DNA from 2 places in the Isoptericola nanjingensis genome. Region 1 is predicted to be linked to the other one. Evidence: predicted binding sites of a transcription regulator. Region 1 holds the regulator's gene; the other holds the start of a gene.

What was found. Region 1 encodes HspR, which represses chaperone genes until heat shock. Its sites were predicted from a motif close to AAGTTGAGTCNNNNNGACTCAACTT; they were not measured.
Region 2: ACQP6G_RS16255 (LppM family (lipo)protein) is a predicted target of HspR. The motif match lies at 6,398-6,422, and genes of this name have one in related genera.

The regions. Positions count from the first base shown of each region.
Region 1 is NZ_JBNOZL010000009.1:96,909-105,556, forward strand. Features, by position in the region: gene ACQP6G_RS18335 (hypothetical protein) at 1-64, opposite strand, end outside; gene ACQP6G_RS18340 (cold-shock protein) at 159-1,109, shown strand; gene dnaK (molecular chaperone DnaK) at 1,325-3,208, shown strand; gene grpE (nucleotide exchange factor GrpE) at 3,205-3,840, shown strand; gene ACQP6G_RS18355 (DnaJ C-terminal domain-containing protein) at 3,945-4,949, shown strand; gene ACQP6G_RS18360 (heat shock protein transcriptional repressor HspR) at 5,020-5,445, shown strand; gene ACQP6G_RS18365 (DUF1540 domain-containing protein) at 5,612-5,920, shown strand; gene ACQP6G_RS18370 (hypothetical protein) at 5,949-6,755, opposite strand; gene ACQP6G_RS18375 (sigma-70 family RNA polymerase sigma factor) at 6,973-8,648, shown strand, end outside.
Region 2 is NZ_JBNOZL010000007.1:384,473-393,120, forward strand. Features, by position in the region: gene ACQP6G_RS16220 (Na+/H+ antiporter subunit E) at 1-165, shown strand, start outside; gene ACQP6G_RS16225 (MrpF/PhaF family protein) at 162-572, shown strand; gene mnhG (monovalent cation/H(+) antiporter subunit G) at 569-925, shown strand; gene ACQP6G_RS16235 (cation diffusion facilitator family transporter) at 949-2,001, shown strand; gene ACQP6G_RS16240 (methylated-DNA--[protein]-cysteine S-methyltransferase) at 2,029-2,547, opposite strand; gene ACQP6G_RS16245 (AlkA N-terminal domain-containing protein) at 2,613-4,205, opposite strand; gene ACQP6G_RS16250 (alpha/beta hydrolase) at 4,268-5,272, opposite strand; gene ACQP6G_RS16255 (LppM family (lipo)protein) at 5,265-6,335, opposite strand; gene clpB (ATP-dependent chaperone ClpB) at 6,482-8,648, shown strand, end outside.

The DNA of each region.
Region 1 (8,648 bases):
GCCCGTCCGGGCCGGTCTGCGCGGCGACGCGGGCGTAGTACTCCTCGGCGGACTCGGGGTGCATGGGGCGATCCCACCACAGGCCCGGCGATTCTTGCCGTGACCGTTCTCCGCGCGACACTGGGGGGAGCACTATCTGCCAAGACGAGGAGTACCAGGTGCCCCAGGGAACAGTCCGATGGTTCGACGCCGACCGCGGGTTCGGCTTCATCGACCTCGGGAACGAGGCCGAGGACCTCTTCGTGCACGCGTCCGAGATCGTCGGCGAGGACGGGCCGAAGCAGCTCCGCGAGGGGCAGACCGTCGAGTTCGAGGTGGGCGAGGGCGACCGTGGCCCGCAGGCGCGACGCGTCCGGGTCACGGGCGACCGGGCCGCCGACGCCCCGGTGGGCGTGCTCGGCACCGTGAACTGGTACGAGCCGACCAAGGGGTACGGCTTCGTCACGCCCGACGACGGCGGCGTCGAGATCTTCGTGCACAGCTCGGCGATCGTCGGGGGCGGGGTGATCGCGGAGGGCCAGCGGGTCGCGTTCATGGTCGTCGAGGGGGAGAAGGGTCCGCAGGCGGACCACCTGCTGCCGCTCGCGTCGGAGGCGGCGCGGCCGGCCTCCGACGGCGGGGACGGCACCGTCTCCTGGTTCGACGACACCAAGGGCTTCGGGTTCATCGCCCCTGACGCGGGCGGCGCGGACCTCTTCGTCCACGTCAACGCGCTCGGCCCGGGCTTGAGCTCGCTGGCCGAGGGCGCGCGCGTGACGTTCGACGTCGTCGACGGCGACAAGGGGCCGAACGCCCGCGACGTGCGGCTCGTGCGCGGCTCCGGGGGCGCGCACGGGGCCACCGGGCGTGACCGTGACCGGGGGGACCGTGGCCGGTCGGGCCGTCCCGCGGCGTCCGGCGGTCCGGTGCGCGGCGGTGAGGGCACCGTCGCGCGCTACGACGCGGACCGCGGCTTCGGCTTCATCACCCCCGACGCGGGGGGCGCGGACCTGTTCGTGCACGTGTCGGTCGTGCAGGGCGGCGAGTACCTGGAAGAGGGCGACCGGGTCCGGTTCAAGGTGCGCCAGAGCGACCGCGGGCCGCAGGCCGACCGCGTCGAGCTGATCTGAGCGCGAGCCGGCCGGAGCATCCGCCCCGCTGTTCGCTCACAGCGAACAGCGGGGTCTGCCTGCGGGAATATCGACGCCCCGAGCAAGGTTGAGCCAAGCAGACTCAACTTTGGCGCCCGCGGTTTGCGAGGCGGGGAGGCCGAGATTTACGTTGAGTGCAGTTGACTCAACCTCGGGTGCACAGGCGCCCGGACGTACGCATGGAGGCAGCACACATGGCTCGAGCAGTCGGTATCGACCTGGGTACCACCAACTCGGTGGTCGCCGTCCTGGAGGGCGGCGAGCCCACCGTCATCGCGAACGCGGAGGGGTCGCGCACGACGCCGTCCGTCGTCGCGTTCTCCAAGACCGGCGAGGTCCTCGTCGGTGAGGTGGCCAAGCGTCAGGCGGTCACCAACGTCGACCGCACCATCTCGTCGGTCAAGCGCCACATGGGCACCGACTGGTCGGTCGAGATCGACGACAAGAAGTACACCGCGCAGGAGATCTCCGCGCGCGTGCTCGGCAAGCTCAAGCGCGACGCCGAGGAGTACCTGGGCGAGCCCGTCACCGACGCGGTCATCACCGTCCCGGCGTACTTCAACGACGCCGAGCGCCAGGCGACCAAGGACGCCGGCCAGATCGCGGGCCTCAACGTGACCCGCATCGTCAACGAGCCCACCGCGGCGGCTCTCGCCTACGGCCTGGAGAAGGGCAAGGAGGACGAGCTCATCCTGGTCTTCGACCTGGGCGGCGGCACGTTCGACGTCTCGCTCCTCGAGGTCGGCAAGGACGAGGACGACTTCTCCACCATCCAGGTGCGCGCCACGTCCGGCGACAACCGCCTCGGCGGCGACGACTGGGACCAGCGCATCGTGGACCACCTCATCAAGCAGGTGAAGAACAGCGCGGGCGTCGACCTGTCCAAGGACAAGATCGCCCTGCAGCGTCTGCGCGAGGCGGCCGAGCAGGCCAAGAAGGAGCTCTCGTCCGCGACGAGCACCAGCATCTCGATGCAGTACCTGTCGATGAGCGAGAACGGCCCCGTCCACCTGGACGAGAAGCTCACGCGGGCGCAGTTCCAGCAGATGACGCAGGACCTCATCGACCGCACCAAGGCGCCGTTCCACGCGGTCATCCGCGACGCCGGCATCTCGGTCTCCGACATCGACCACGTCGTGCTCGTGGGTGGTTCCACCCGCATGCCGGCCGTGACCGAGGTCGTCAAGGAGCTCACCGGTGGTCGCGAGCCCAACAAGGGCGTCAACCCGGACGAGGTCGTCGCCGTGGGCGCGGCCCTGCAGGCCGGCGTCATCGGCGGCGAGCGCAAGGACGTGCTGCTCATCGACGTCACCCCGCTGTCCCTCGGCATCGAGACCAAGGGCGGCGTGATGACCAAGCTCATCGAGCGCAACACGGCCATCCCGACCAAGCGCAGCGAGATCTTCTCCACGGCGGAGGACAACCAGCCGTCCGTGGCGATCCAGGTCTTCCAGGGCGAGCGCGAGTTCACCCGCGACAACAAGCCGCTGGGCACGTTCGAGCTCACCGGCATCGCCCCGGCGCCGCGCGGCGTCCCGCAGATCGAGGTCACCTTCGACATCGACGCGAACGGCATCGTGCACGTGTCCGCCAAGGACCGCGGCACGGGCACCGAGCAGTCGATGAAGATCACCGGCGGGTCGGCCCTCCCCAAGGAGGACATCGACCGCATGGTGAAGGACGCCGAGGAGCACGCCGCCGAGGACAAGAAGCGTCGCGAGGAGGCGGAGACCCGCAACCAGGCCGAGGCCTTCGCGTACTCGATGGAGAAGCAGATCGCGGACAACCGCGACAAGCTCCCCGCCGAGGTCGTGACCGAGGTCGAGGCCGACATCGCCGGCGTCAAGACCGCCCTGGAGGGCGAGGACGCCGACGCGGTGAAGGCCGCGTACGAGAAGCTCGGCGCGTCCTCGCAGAAGATCGGCCAGGCGCTCTACGCCACGGCCGAGCAGGAGCAGGCCGCGGGCGACACCCCGGCGGCGGAGGACGACGCGGCCGCTGCCGCGGGCGCGACGTCCGCCCCCGACGAGGACGTGGTCGACGCCGAGATCGTCGACGACGAGGACGACAAGAAGTGACGGACGAGAACACGCAGGGGACCCCCGAGCCCGAGGGCTCGGGGGAAACCCCGTTCAGCTTCACGGACAAGCGGAAGGTCGACCCGACGTCCGGGGAGGCCCGGGAGGCGTCCGGCGCCGCCGGCGACCAGGGCGAGCCCGAGGGCGTCGACCCGCTCGCGGCGCTCGACTTCGAGCCCGAGGGCGAGGCCGCCGAGAGCGCCGAGGTCCTGGCGGCGAAGGCGGAGGCGGCCCAGCACCTGGACGCGCTGCAGCGCGAGCGGGCGTCGTTCACGAACTACCGCAACCGGTCGCTGCGCGACCAGGAGGCGGCGCGGACCCAGGGCACGCAGGACGTGCTCGCCGCGCTGCTGCCGGTGCTCGACGACATCGAGCGCGCCAAGCAGCACGCCGAGCTGAGCGGGCCCATGGCGGCCATCGCGGAGAAGCTCGACGCGTCGCTGGCGAGGTTCGGCATCGAGCGGTTCGGCGCGGTCGGGGAGGAGTTCGACCCCAACGTCCACGAGGCGCTCATGCACAACGTGGACCCCGAGGCGACGGTGACCACCGTCGCGATGGTGGTCGAGCCCGGCTACCGCATCGGCGACCGGGTCGTCCGCGCCGCCCGCGTGGGCGTCGTCGGCCCCGAGTGACACCATCCGCGAGATCGACCTGCCCGTCGTGAGACCGACCTGCCCAGGGTCGAACTCACGACGGGCGGGTCGATCTCGCGGACAATGACAGGAAGGAGGGCGTCGTGACAGGTCAGGACTGGATCGAGAAGGACTTCTACTCCGCTCTCGGCGTCCCCAAGGACGCGGACGACGCGGCCATCAAGAAGGCGTACCGCAAGCTCGCGCGCCAGTACCACCCGGACCAGAACCCGGGCGACGCGTCGGCGGAGGCGAAGTTCAAGGAGATCGGCGAGGCGTACGCCGTGCTGTCCGACTCCGAGCAGCGCCAGCAGTACGACGCCGTGCGCGCCATGGCCGGCGGCGCCCGCTTCGCGGCGGGCCCGGGCGGGGGCGGCGGCAACGGGTTCGAGGACGTCTTCGGCTCGATGTTCGGCGGCGGTGCCGGCCCGAACGTGCGCTACCAGCAGTACCCCCAGGGTGGTGCGGGCGGCGGGGGCTTCGAGGACATCCTCAGCTCCATGCTCGGCGGCCAGGGGGGCTTCCGCGGCGGCCGGCAGCGCGCCGGCTTCACCACGCCGCAGAGGGGCCCGGACGTCGCGGCCGAGACCACGCTGCCGTTCCGTACGGCGGTGGAGGGCGCCACCGTCGAGTTCACGGTGGACGGCCGCAAGGTCAAGACCAAGATCCCCGCCGGGGTGAACGACGGCCGCAAGCTGCGCATCCGCGGCAAGGGGCGCCCGGGCTCGGGCGGCGGCGACGCCGGCGACCTCGTGGTCACCGTGCACGTCGCGCCGCACCCGGTGTTCACGCTCGACGGCGCCAACCTGCGCATGACGGTCCCGGTGACGTTCGCGGAGGCCGCGCTGGGCACGACGGTCGAGGTGCCGACGCTCGACGGGCACACCGTGAAGCTCAAGGTGCCGGCCGGCACGCCCACCGGGCGGGTGCTGCGGGTCAAGGGCCGCGGCGTCAGGACCACGAAGGCGCAGGGCGACCTGCTGGTCACGGTCCAGGTGGCCGTGCCGCAGAAGCTCAGCAAGAAGGCGAAGGAGGCGCTCGAGGCGTTCGCCGCCGAGAGCGACCACGAGGACGTGCGGGCGGGGCTCGCGCAGCGCGCGGCGGAATGACGCCGCGGCGGGGCGCGGGCCGACCGGCCCGGGGCGGCACCGAGGAGCGGCACCGAGCGAGGAGGTAGCGATGGTCACCGAGGACGCGCCGGTGCTGACCGTGTCGCAGGCGGCCCGGCTCGCGGGCATGCACCCGCAGACGCTCCGGCAGTACGACCGCCTCGGGCTGGTCACGCCGCGCCGCACCGCCGGCCGCGGCCGGCGCTACTCCCAGCGCGACGTCGCACGGCTGCTCGAGGTGCAGCGCCTCGCGCAGGTGGAGGGCATCAACCTCGCCGGGATCCGGCGCATCCTCGACCTGCAGGAGCACGTCGCCCAGCTCGAGGGCCGGCTCGCGGCGCTCGCCCTGCAGCCCGGAGGCCGGGTGTTCACGGCCGGCACGACGGGCGACGTCGTCGTCGTGCGCCGCGGCCAGCGCGTGCGCCGCGCGGAGCGGGCCGATCTCGAGGCCGAGGAGGGCGCGCTGGTGCTGTGGCGCCCGCACCGCCGCGGCTGACGACTTTCCGCAACGCAATTCTTCGCTAATTCTCGGGGCAATGGGTAAGGCATTCCTTATTCGACCCGTCGCGAATTCGATCGCGCATTCACTGTGCAATTCCGTGCGAGAGGAATATCGTGGTCGAAGGCGGCGAGAGCCGGCGTCGAGCGGCGAGGAGCGCACCATGAGCACGCTGATGGAGATGCCCGAGGTCACCGAGTGCACGGTCGAGGGCTGCGGCTACAACCACGACCACGGCTGCCACGCCGGGGCGGTGACGATCGCGGGGCACAGCGGCGACGCGGCGTGCGCCACGTTCATCCCGCTGAGCTCCAAGGGCGGCCTCGAGAAGGTCGTCGCCCACGTGGGCGCCTGCCAGCGCGGCGACTGCGTCCACAACACCGACCTCGAGTGCGCGGCGTCGGCCATCCGCGTCGGCCCCGGCCCCGACGACGAGAGCCACGCCGACTGCCTCACGTACGCGCAGCAGTGACCCGATCCCCGGGGCGCCCCCGGGGCGGCTAGCGGGCCAGCTGCGTCAGCAGCTCGACGGCGGCGGCGTGCGACGTCGGGAGGCGCTCCACCCACACCCGGGTGGGGCGCCTCAGCACGTCCCCGAGGCCCATGAGCGCGGCGTTGCGCTCCACCACCCCGCGGGTGGCCTTGGCCAGGTCGGGCACCCCCGTGTCGCGCCGCGCGAGCACCGTGAACACGCCGTCCGTGAGGGCGGCCATCGGATGACCCTCCCCGAAGACCTGCTCGAGGGCGCGGCCGACGGTCGCGGAGCGTGCGGCGCGGTCCCACGGGGCGAGGCCGTCGACGGCGACGTCCACGACGACGAGGCAGTGCGTGTCCGGCGCGCCCTGGTCCGCGCCGACGGCGGCGCCGTACGTCTCCCGCAGCCGCTCGGCCAGGTACTCGCGGGTGGGCAGCCCCGAGCTGGGGTCGCGCAGCGCGCCGAGGGCCGGCTCTGCGTCCCGGCCTCGCACCCACCCGACGGCGACCGCGCGGATCGCGTCGGGGTCCGGCGGGCGGTGGGCGGAGCGGTACAGGCACTCGACGTCGTCCAGCGTCTCGCCCAGGCCGACGCCGGCCCGCCCGCGCGCGGCGCCGAGCCGGTGCGCGGCGGCGTGGGGGGAGCGGCCCTCGTCGAAGGCCTCGACGAGGGCGTCGACGGCGGGGTGGTACCAGTCGTCGGGACGCAGCCACACCTCGGCGAGACTCGTCGCGCGCCAGCGGTCGAGCACGTCCGGGACGTGCTCGGGTGCGTCGTGCTCGGGCGCATCGTTCTCGGGCGCGCCGCGGGGCCCGCTCGTGGACCGGTTCATGTGGATGGGACCGCCATGGTCAGCCATCATGACGCAGTTGTCGGCCACTTTCATCGGTAGGTGCCCCGGGATAGCCCTCTCCGCTGCCCGAGGCACGGAAAACTGCGGGAATCCTGCGCTGTTCCTGGGGAATTTCACCCCGGAGGACGAGGCGGGGAGCACGTAGAGTACGGGAGTCTGCGGTTGGGTGCGCAGTGCAGCCAGAGTGAGGTCGGCCATGACGGACGTCTACGTGGGGTCAGACGACTCGGCGCGCAGCGACGCCGAGCTGATCCTCGACGTGCGCGGCGGTGACCTCGAGGCGTACGGGGCCCTCTACACCCGGCACGTCCCGGCGGCGCGAGCTGTGGCCCGGCAGTACGTCCGGTCGTCGGCCGACGCGGACGACCTCGTGTCGGAGGCGTTCCACCGCGTGCTCGACGTGCTCCAGCACGGCGGCGGCCCGGACGCGACCTTCCGCGCCTACCTGCTCACCGTGGTGCGGCGCCTCGCCGCCGACCTCGCGCGGGGCGTGAAGCGCACCCGCCCGACGTCCGACGACGGCACGTTCGAGGCCGCGCTCGGCCTCGTGGACCCCACCGACGTCGCCACGTTCGAGGGCTTCGAGCACTCCGTGGTCAAGAACGCCTACCAGGCGCTGCCGGAGCGCTGGCAGGCCGTGCTCTGGTACACGGAGATCGAGGGGCGTGCGCCCGCGGAGGTGGCCCCGATCCTCGGGCTCACGCCCAACGGCGTGTCCGCGCTCGCCTACCGCGCTCGCGAGGGGCTGCGGGTCGGCTACCTGCAGGAGCACCTCACGCACGCGCCCACCGACGGCTGCCGCGTCGTGAACCCTCTGCTCGGCGCCTACGTGCGGGGCGGCCTCGCCCGGCGCGAGGTGGCGAAGGTCGACGCGCACCTCGAGACGTGCGGGGAGTGCCGGTCCCTCGTGCTCGAGCTCGGGGACATCGCGCACGGCATGCGGGCGGTCGTGGCGCCGCTGGTCGTCGGGCTCGCGGGCCTCGCCGTCGTCGGCGCGCTGCCCATCGGGGGCGCGCTGGGCGGTGCCTTCGGCGGGTCCGTCGCGGCCGGGAGCGTGGGGGCCGGCAGCGCCGCGGGTGCCGGGAGCGCGGGGAGCGTCGGCGCGGTCGCGGGCACCAGCACCGCCGCGTCGGGCACGGTCGGCACCGGCGTGGTCGGGGGCGCGAGCATCACCGGCGGCGCGGGCGTCACGAGCAGCGCCGCCGCCGGGACGACGGCGGCCGCGACGGCCGGTACGACGGCGGCCGGGACGACGGCCGCCGGAGCCGCCACGGCGACCGCCGCCACCGCGGGCACGACGGCGGCGGCTACGGCGGGCACCGCGGCCGCTGCGGGCGCCGCCGTCGGCACGGCGAGCGTCGCCGCCGCGGCGAGCGCGGTCGCCGTCGCGACCGTCGGGGTCGTCACGGTGCTCAACGCGCTCGGCGGCGGGGAGGAGCCGCCCACGGCCGCGCCGCAGGCGCCCGTGACCGTCCAGGGCGCCCCGTGGACCCCGCCCGGGGAGCAGCCGGGCGAGGGTGCGGTGCGGCCCGCCGAGGACGAGCCGGACGAGCCGGCCGAGCCCAGCGCCGACCCGACGAACCCGGTCAACCTGCTCGGCACCACGATCTTCGCCCCCGTCGCGGACCTCACGGTCACGGCCGCCGGTGCCCCCCTCGACCCGCGCACGGCGCAGCCCCTGGTGCTCACCGTCGCCAACACGGGGAAGGCCACGGCGAGCGAGACGGTCGTCGAGGTGGCGCTCCCGGACGGCGTCGACCTGGCCATGCCACAGGCGCCGGCCGGCGCGTCCGTCGGCGACGTGCTCGCGGCGGACGCCCTGTCGTGCACGCCGGGGGACACCACGGCGCGGACGGCGCGCTGCACGGTCGG
Region 2 (8,648 bases), on a different contig from region 1:
ACCGGCGTCGTCTACCTGCACGTGCTCGACATCGACGCGTCCGGCGGCGCGGAGGCCGTGCGCCGCGACACGCTGGCGCTCGAGGAGCGGGTGCTGCGGGCCTTCGCCAGCGACGCCGTGCTGTCCCGGTGCGGCCTGGCGCCCGGGCGAGGGGAGGACGCATGATGCTCGCCGCCGTGATCGCGGCCGCCGTGCTCGTGGCCGTCGCCGCGCTGCTCGCGCTCGTGCGTGTGGAGCGGGGCCCGTCGATGCTCGACCGGGCGGTCGCGCTGGACACGCTCACCGTCACCCTGGTGTGCGCCATCGCGATCGAGGCCATCTGGTCGCGGCGCACGGAGACCATCCCGATCCTCGTCGCGCTGTCGATGGTGGGCTTCGTGGGCTCGGTGACGATGGCCCGGTTCGCCGCGAAGGAGCCGGAGGGCGAGGGCCGCGTGCGCACGCGCGAGGAGGTCGCCGCCCAGGCGCGCGCCGCCGACGTGCCGCGCGGGGAACAACGGCACGAGCAGCGCGACGGGGCGCGCGTCGATGCCGAGGACGACGCCGAGAGCGCGGAGGGTGGCCAGCGATGACCCACGTCGACCCGGGGGTGTGGACGACGGTCGCCGACACCGTCGCCGCGGTCTGCCTGCTCGCCGGCGCGTTCCTGACGCTCGGCGCCGGGCTGGGCCTCGTGCGCTTCCCGTCCCTGCTGGCCCGCATGCACACCGTCACGAAGCCGCAGGTGCTGGGCCTCATCCTCCTGCTCACGGCGCTCGCGCTCCGGGTGCGCAGCTGGTCGGCCGTCGCGATGCTCGTGCTGGTCGTCGCGTTCCAGCTCGTCACGTCGCCCGTCGCCGCGCACATGGTGGGCCGCGCGGGGTTCCGCACGGGCAAGGTCGACCCCGACGACCTGCGCCCCAACGAGTTCGGCGAGCCCGACTGACCCGCGGCTGATAGACCGGGCGCATGGCACCAGCCGAGCCCGACCCCGCCGCCGCGCCCGACCCGTTCGCCGCTCTCGCGCACCCCGCGGAGACCGATCCCGCCGCCGCGCCGCCGGAGCCCCTCGCCAGCCCGCGCGTCGTGCAGGACGCGCACTCCGGCGGCGAGAGCACCCTCACGGTCGTCGTGGCGTTCGCCGCGAACGCGTTCGTGGCCGTCGCGAAGTCGGTGGCGGCGGTCGTCACCGGGTCGGCGTCGATGCTGGCGGAGGCCGTGCACTCCTGGGCGGACACCGGGAACGAGGTGTTCCTCTTCGTCGCCGACCGCCGCTCGCGCCGCCCCGCCGACCGCGAGCACCCGCTCGGCTTCGGCCGCGAGGCCTACGTGTGGTCGATGTTCGCCGCCATCGGGCTGTTCGCCGTCGGCGCCGGCGTGTCCATCACGCACGGCATCCAGGAGCTGGTGCACCCCGAGCCCGCGAGCGACTTCGGCGTCGCGTACGCCGTGCTCGGCATCGCGTTCGTGCTCGAGGGGATCTCGTTCCTGCAGGCCAGCCGGCAGGCGCGGGCCGAGGCGAAGAAGGCCGAGCACGACGTCCTGCACCACGTGCTCGTCACCTCCGACCCCACGCTGCGCGCCGTCTATGCGGAGGACGCCGCCGCGCTCGTCGGCCTCGTCGTCGCGTTCGGGGGCGTGCTCGCGCACCAGCTCACCGGGTCGCCCGTGCCCGACGCCGTCGGCTCGATCGTCGTCGGCGTCGTGCTGGCCGTCGTCTCCCTGGTGCTCGTGGACCGCAACCGCCGCTTCCTCGTCGGCGAGGCGGCCCGGCCCGAGACCCGGTCCGCCGTGCTCGCGCACCTCGTCACGATGCCGCAGGTGGAGCGGGTCACCTACCTGCGGCTCGAGTACGTGGGGCCGCGATCGCTGTACCTGGTGGCGAGCGTCGACCTCAGCGGCAACGAGCCGGAGGAGACCGTCGCGCGGCGCCTGGACGACCTCGAGCGGGCGGCGACGCGGGTGCCGGTCATCGCCGGCGCGGTGTTCACCGTGTCCACGCCGGAGGAGCCGTCGCTCTGACGTCGTCGCGGGTCGCGGGTCGCGGGCTCAGCCGGCGTGGCGGGCCTCGTGGGCGAGCAGGCTGCGCTTGACGTCGAGGCCGTAGCGGAAGCCGCCGAGGCTGCCGTCGGTCCGCAGCACCCGGTGGCACGGGACGAACAGGGCGGCGGCGTTCATCGCGCACGCGCCGGCCGCCGCGCGGACGGCCGCAGGGCGGCCGGACAGCTCCGCGTAGCGGGTGTACGTCACGGGGTCCCCGGCGTCGACGGTGCGCAGCACGTCCCACGCGTGCGCGCGGTACGGGCCGGAGACCTGGCGGACGGGGACGGCGTCGATCGCGCGCACGTCCCCCGCGTAGTAGGCGCGGACCGCGGCGACGGCAGAGGCGACCGCGGGGTCGTCGTCGGGCACGGGCGTCGTGGCCGTGGGCCGGACGTCGGGGTGGACGAGACCGACCAGGGCGTCGGCGTCCGTCGTCCAGCCGGACGCGAGGACCGTGCCGTCCGGGTCGACGACGACGGTGAACGGACCGTCGGGGGTGCTGAGGGTGGTGGTGCGGGCGGACATGGTTCCTCCGGGAGGTCGGGTGCCGAGCCTGCGCTCGAGCTCGGGGTGCGGGCTGAGAACGTGCGTCACTGCCTGGTCGGCGGGAGGGCGGCGCGCCACAGGTGCAGGGCGGCGTACGAGCGCCACGGCGCCCAACGCCCGGCGCGGGCGGCGAGCGCGCGCGACCGGGCCGCGCGCGGGGCGTCGTCGGGCAGGCCCAGGTCGACGCCGGCCGCGGCCGCGCCCGCAAGGAGCGCGACGTCGCCGTCGAGCCAGGAGTCCGGGTCGCGCAGCACGCGCATCGCCACGTAGGCGGCCGTCCACGGTCCGATCCCGCGGCGCGCGACGAGCGCGGTGCGCAGCGCGTCGCCGTCGTCGCCCACCCCGACGGCGAGGGTGCCGTCGTCGAGGGCGCCGGCGGTGTCGACGACCGTCGCGACGGACCGCGCGGGCAGGCGCAGGTGCTCCGCCGCCGCGGTCGCGACCTGGGCCGCCGTCGGGAACAGGCGCGTGAGCCCGGGGACCGCGGAGGCGTACGGGGTGCCCGCGCCGGCGGCGAGCCGGCCGAGGTGCGTCCGCGCGGCGGCCACGCTGATCTGCTGCCCGACGATGGCGCGCACCACGATCTCGTGCGGGTCCACCGTGCCGGGCAGGCGCAGGCCGGGCCTGCGGGCGACGAGCGGCGCCAGGGCCGGGTCGTCGGCGAGGGCCGTGTCGACGGCGGCCGGGTCGGCGTCCAGGTCGAGCAGCCGGCGCAGGCGGGCCACCGCCACCGAGACGTCGGCGGCTGACGCGAGCTCCAGGCACACGGCGACCCGGCCGGGCCCCACGCCCGGCCCGGCCAGGACCTCCGCCGCGCCGGGTCCGTGGGGGAGCAGCAGCGTACGGGCGTAGCGCACGTCGTCGCCGTCGAGGTCCGCGACCTCCACGCCGTCGACGGCGCGCGCCGCGAGGAACGCGACGACGCCGCGGGCGTCGAACGGCTCGCGCACCGGCAGCTCCAGGTCGAGGCGGACGCGCGCGACGTCGCCCCGATCCGCCGCGGGACCGGGTCCCCCGGCGAGGGAGATCCCGTGCCGGAAGGCCGGGGGGCGGCGGCGCGCGCGGGCGCGCAGCTCGCTCGGCGCGACGGCGAAGACCTCGGTCATCGTGTCGTTGAACTGCCGGATGGAGCCGAACCCGGCCGCGAAGGCGACGTCCGCGAGCGGCAGGTCGGTGCCGACGACGAGACTCCTCGCGGTCTGGGCCCGCTGCGCGCGGGCCAGGGCGAGCGGGCCGGCGCCGAGCTCGGCGGTGAGCAGGCGGTGCACCTGCCGGGCGCTGTACCCGAGGTGGGCCGCGAGCCCGTCCGTGCCCTCGCGGTCCACGACGCCGTCGGCGATGAGGCGCATCGCCCGTCCGGCGAGGTCGCGCCGCAGGTCCCAGGCCGGGGTGCCGGGCGCGGCCTCGGGCAGGCACCGCTTGCAGGCGCGGTAGCCAGCCTCGTGCGCGGCCGCCGAGGTGAGGTAGAAGGTGACGTTCTCCGGCTTCGGCGTGCGCGCCGGGCAGGACGGGCGGCAGTAGATGCCCGTGGAGCTGACCGCCGTGAAGAACTGCCCGTCGAACCGGGTGTCCCGCGCGGCGATGGCGCGGTACCGCTCCTCGAACTCCCGCGCGTCGGGGTGGGCCGTCGTCGTCATGCCCCCATCCTCACGCGGTCCACCGACGGCGGGCTAGCGGGAATCGGACACGACCGTGGGCGCTAGGGGAGCGCCTCGATCCAGTCCAGCACGGTGGTGAGGTACGTGTCGCGGGCGGGCTGCGGCGAGAGGGCGAGATCGTGCGCGCCGCCGGCGACCGTCCGCACGGTGACGTCGCTGCCCAGGCGGGGCGCCCGGTCGCGGATGTGCGCGACGTCCAGCACGGAGTCCGTGGTGACCAGCTCGTCGTGCCACGACCGGGCCGGACCGGACCGGTCGGACGCGAGCACGAGGACCGGGATCGTGAGGCCCAGCCCGCGGGCCACCCGGTGCTGCGCGCGGCGCACGGAGCGCAGCCACCCGGCGCGGGCGGGGAAGCCGGCGTGCGGCTTCCAGGCCAGGTCGTAGTCCCACTCCCCGCCGGTCTCGTGGTGCAGCGCGGCGCCGTAGTGCTCGCCGACGGAGCCCACGGCCAGCCGTGGCGCGACGCGCCCGACGACGTCGATCGCCCAGGTCGCCGGGCCGCGCATCAGCCAGCTCTCGTTGAGCTCCAGCCACGGGCTGTTGAGCACGAGCGCGTCCGCGCGGCAGGGGCGGGCGTTCGCCCACAGGGGCGCGACCAGGCCGCCCGTGGAGTGCCCGAGCACCACCAGCCGCTCGTGTCCCGCAGCGCGCACGACGGCGGCCGCGGCGTCGAGGTCCTGGGCGTACAGCGCCAGGTCGTCCACGAGGTTGGGGTCGCGCCCGGCGGCGACGTGCGCGGCCAGCGCCCGCCCGTGGCCGCGCAGGTCGACGGCGTAGAACGCGTGCCCGCGGGCGGCGACAGCGCGCGCGACGTGCGGGTGGAAGAAGTAGTCGACGAACCCGTGCACGGACAGCACCGCCGTGCGCGCGACGCCCTGAGGGCCCGGCGCGCCGTCGTCGTCCGGCGTGGACGGCACGTGCCGCACCAGCACGGCCTCCGCGCCGCCGGGCAGCGGCAGCGTGCGCGCCCGGAACTCCGGGCCGAGGACGTCCTCGCGCCACGCCCCGGGCTCGGGGCGTGGCGCGGTCGGCGCGTCAGGCACCCTGCGCGGGACCGGACGGGCGGTCCTCGTCGCCGGGGCGGTCGCCGGTCGTGCCCGTGACGTCGGGCTCGACGTCGGGCTCGGGCGCGGTGGCGTCGCCGACGGGCTCCTGCCGGACGGTGTCCTCCTCGCCCGGGCGGCCGGGCTCCAGCGGCTCCGCGACGGGTCCGGTCGTGGGGCCGGCGGGCGTGGCGGCCTCGGGCGCGGCCTCCGGCTCGAGCGGTTCGGCGACCGGGCCGGTGTACGGTGCGGCGGGCGGAGCCGCGGGCGCGCCGAAGACCTGCTCCTCCGGCGTCGGACCGGCGGCGGGGACGGCCCCGGGGGCGGCCTGCGCGGCGAGGGCGGTGTCGCCCGCCGCGGTGCCCGTGACCGGGGCGGGGCGGCGGTTGTTCCGCACGACGAACCACACGACGAGGCCGATGACGACCAGCCCGACGACGAGCCCGACGATCCACCACGGGAAGCTGCTGCCCGCGGTGGCTACGCCGACGGCGTGGATCTCGGCGTTCTCGCCGACCTTCGGCGTCCAGGTGACGGTGTTGCCGTCGATGGCGCCGGTGGCGTCGCTGACCGGGCCGGGGAAGGTGATGGCGAGGCTGACGTCGAAGGCGTCCTGGACGTTCTGCGGCAGAGACTTCAGCTGGTCGGCACCCTCGGAGAGGTTCATGGTGCCGTCGACGACGTAGTTGTCGCCGTCGCGGGTGATGGTGAGGTCCTCGCCGCCCTCGCCCGAGATCTGGCTGATCGGGGCGTCGGTGAAGGTGTACCGGGTGCCGGTGTACTCGTCGTCGGAGTACGGCTCCTGGGACGTGCCCTCGGGCAGGTTCTGGGACAGCTCCCCGCCCGCCTGCTTCCACAGCTCGCCCGGCTCCATCCCCATGGTCTCGGCGAGGCTGTTGGAGACGGCCATGACGATCGAGCCGGAGACGGTGTCGTCCTCCGACAGCGTCATGTCCATGTCGACCTTCATGCACCCGGCGAGGGCGAGGAGGCCGACGGCGGCCAGGACCGCCGCGATCGCGGTGCGGAGGCGGCGCACGGGGCCGCGGGCTGGAGTGGTCACCGGCCCAGCATCCCGCAGCGGCCGTCCGCGAGCCACCCGGCGCCCCGGGCGGCTTGCGATCAAAGTTGAGCGGAATACACTCAACTTTGGCGGCGTTCCCCCGACAGACGTTCTCCCGTGTCATCGCACGTCATCCCGGAGGTCCCATGGACATCAAGCTCACGACCATGTCGCAGCAGGCGCTCGGCGACGCCGTCCAGTCGGCGTCGGCCGCGGGCAACCCCCAGCTCGAGCCCGTGCACCTGCTGCAGGCGCTGCTCCAGCAGTCGGGCGGCGTCGCCGTCGGCCTGCTCGACGCCGTCGGCGCGAACACCCAGCAGATCGGCCAGCGCGCCCGCGCGGCCCTCGTCGCCCTGCCGCAGGCGAGCGGGTCCGCCGTCGCGCAGCCCGCGCCGTCGCGCGCGACGAGCGCCGTGCTGGAGAACGCAGCCAAGGAGGCCGAGGCGCTCGGCGACGAGTACGTCTCGACGGAGCACCTGCTCGTCGCGCTCGCCGCCGGGCAGTCCGCCGCCGCCCAGGCGCTGACCGAGGCGGGCGCGACCGCCGACGCCCTGCGCGCCGCGCTGCCCGCCGTCCGCGGCTCGTCCCGCGTCACCAGCCCCAACCCCGAGGGCACGTACAAGGCGCTGGAGCAGTACGGCAGCGACCTCACGCAGCGCGCCCGCGACGGCCAGCTCGACCCGGTCATCGGCCGCGACTCCGAGATCCGCCGCGTCGTGCAGGTGCTCAGCCGCCGTACCAAGAACAACCCCGTGCTCATCGGCGAGCCCGGCGTCGGCAAGACCGCCGTCGTCGAGGGCCTGGCCCAGCGCATCGTCGCGGGCGACGTCCCGACGTCCCTGCAGGGCAAGCGCCTCGTCGCGCTCGACCTGGCGGGCATGGTCGCGGGCGCCAAGTACCGCGGCGAGTTCGAGGAGCGGCTCAAGGCCGTGCTCGAGGAGATCACCGCGTCCGACGGCGAGGTCGTCACCTTCATCGACGAGCTGCACACCGTCGTCGGCGCGGGCGCCGGCGGCGAGGGCGCCATGGACGCGGGCAACATGCTCAAGCCGATGCTCGCCCGCGGCGAGCTGCGCCTGGTCGGCGCCACGACCCTCGACGAGTACCGCGAGCACATCGAGAAGGACCCGGCCCTCGAGCGCCGGTTCCAGCAGGTGTTCGTCGGCGAGCCGTCCGTGGAGGACACGGTCGCGATCCTGCGCGGGCTCAAGGAGCGGTACGAGGCGCACCACAAGGTGACGATCGCCGACTCCGCGCTCGTGGCCGCCGCCGCGCTGTCCGACCGGTACATCACCGGCCGCCAGCTGCCCGACAAGGCGATCGACCTCGTCGACGAGGCGGCGTCGCGCCTGCGCATGGAGATGGACTCCTCGCCGGTCGAGATCGACGAGCTGCAGCGCGTCGTCACGCGCCTCGAGATGGAGGAGGTCGTGCTCAAGGAGTCCGACGACGCCGCCTCCACCGAGCGCCTCGAGCGGCTGCGGGCCGACCTCGCCGACACGCGCGAGAGGCTGGCCGCGCTCACCGCGCGGTGGGAGTCGGAGAAGGCCGGCCACAACCGCGTCGGCGACCTGCGCGCCCGCATCGACGAGCTGCGCACCGAGTCCGACCGGCTGCAGCGCGAGGGCGACCTCGAGTCCGCCGCGCGCCTGCTGTACGGGGAGATCCCGCAGGTCGAGCGCGAGCTCGCCGACGCCGAGCAGGCCGAGGCGTCGCAGGGGGCCGACGAGGCAGCCGCGCACGAGGCGCCGATGATCGCCGACAAGGTGGGCTCCGACGAGATCGCCGAGGTGGTCTCCGCCTGGACCGGCATCCCCGCCGGGCGCCTGCTGCAGGGCGAGTCGGAGAAGCTCCTGCACATGGAGGACGTCATCGGCGAGCGGCTCATCGGCCAGACGGCCGCGGTGCGCGCGGTGTCCGACGCCGTGCGGCGCTCGCGGGCCGGCGTGGCCGACCCCGACCGGCCGACCGGGTCGTTCCTGTTCCTCGGCCCGACCGGCGTCGGCAAGACCGAGCTGGCCAAGTCGCTCGCGGACTTCCTGTTCGACGACGAGCGCGCCATGGTGCGCATCGACATGTCCGAGTACTCGGAGAAGCACTCCGTGTCGCGGCTGGTCGGCGCGCCCCCCGGGTACGTCGGCTACGAGGAGGGCGGGCAGCTCACCGAGGCCGTGCGGCGGCGCCCGTACTCCGTCGTCCTGCTGGACGAGGTGGAGAAGGCGCACCCCGAGGTCTTCGACATCCTGCTTCAGGTGCTCGACGACGGCCGACTCACCGACGGCCAGGGCCGCACGGTCGACTTCCGCAACGTCA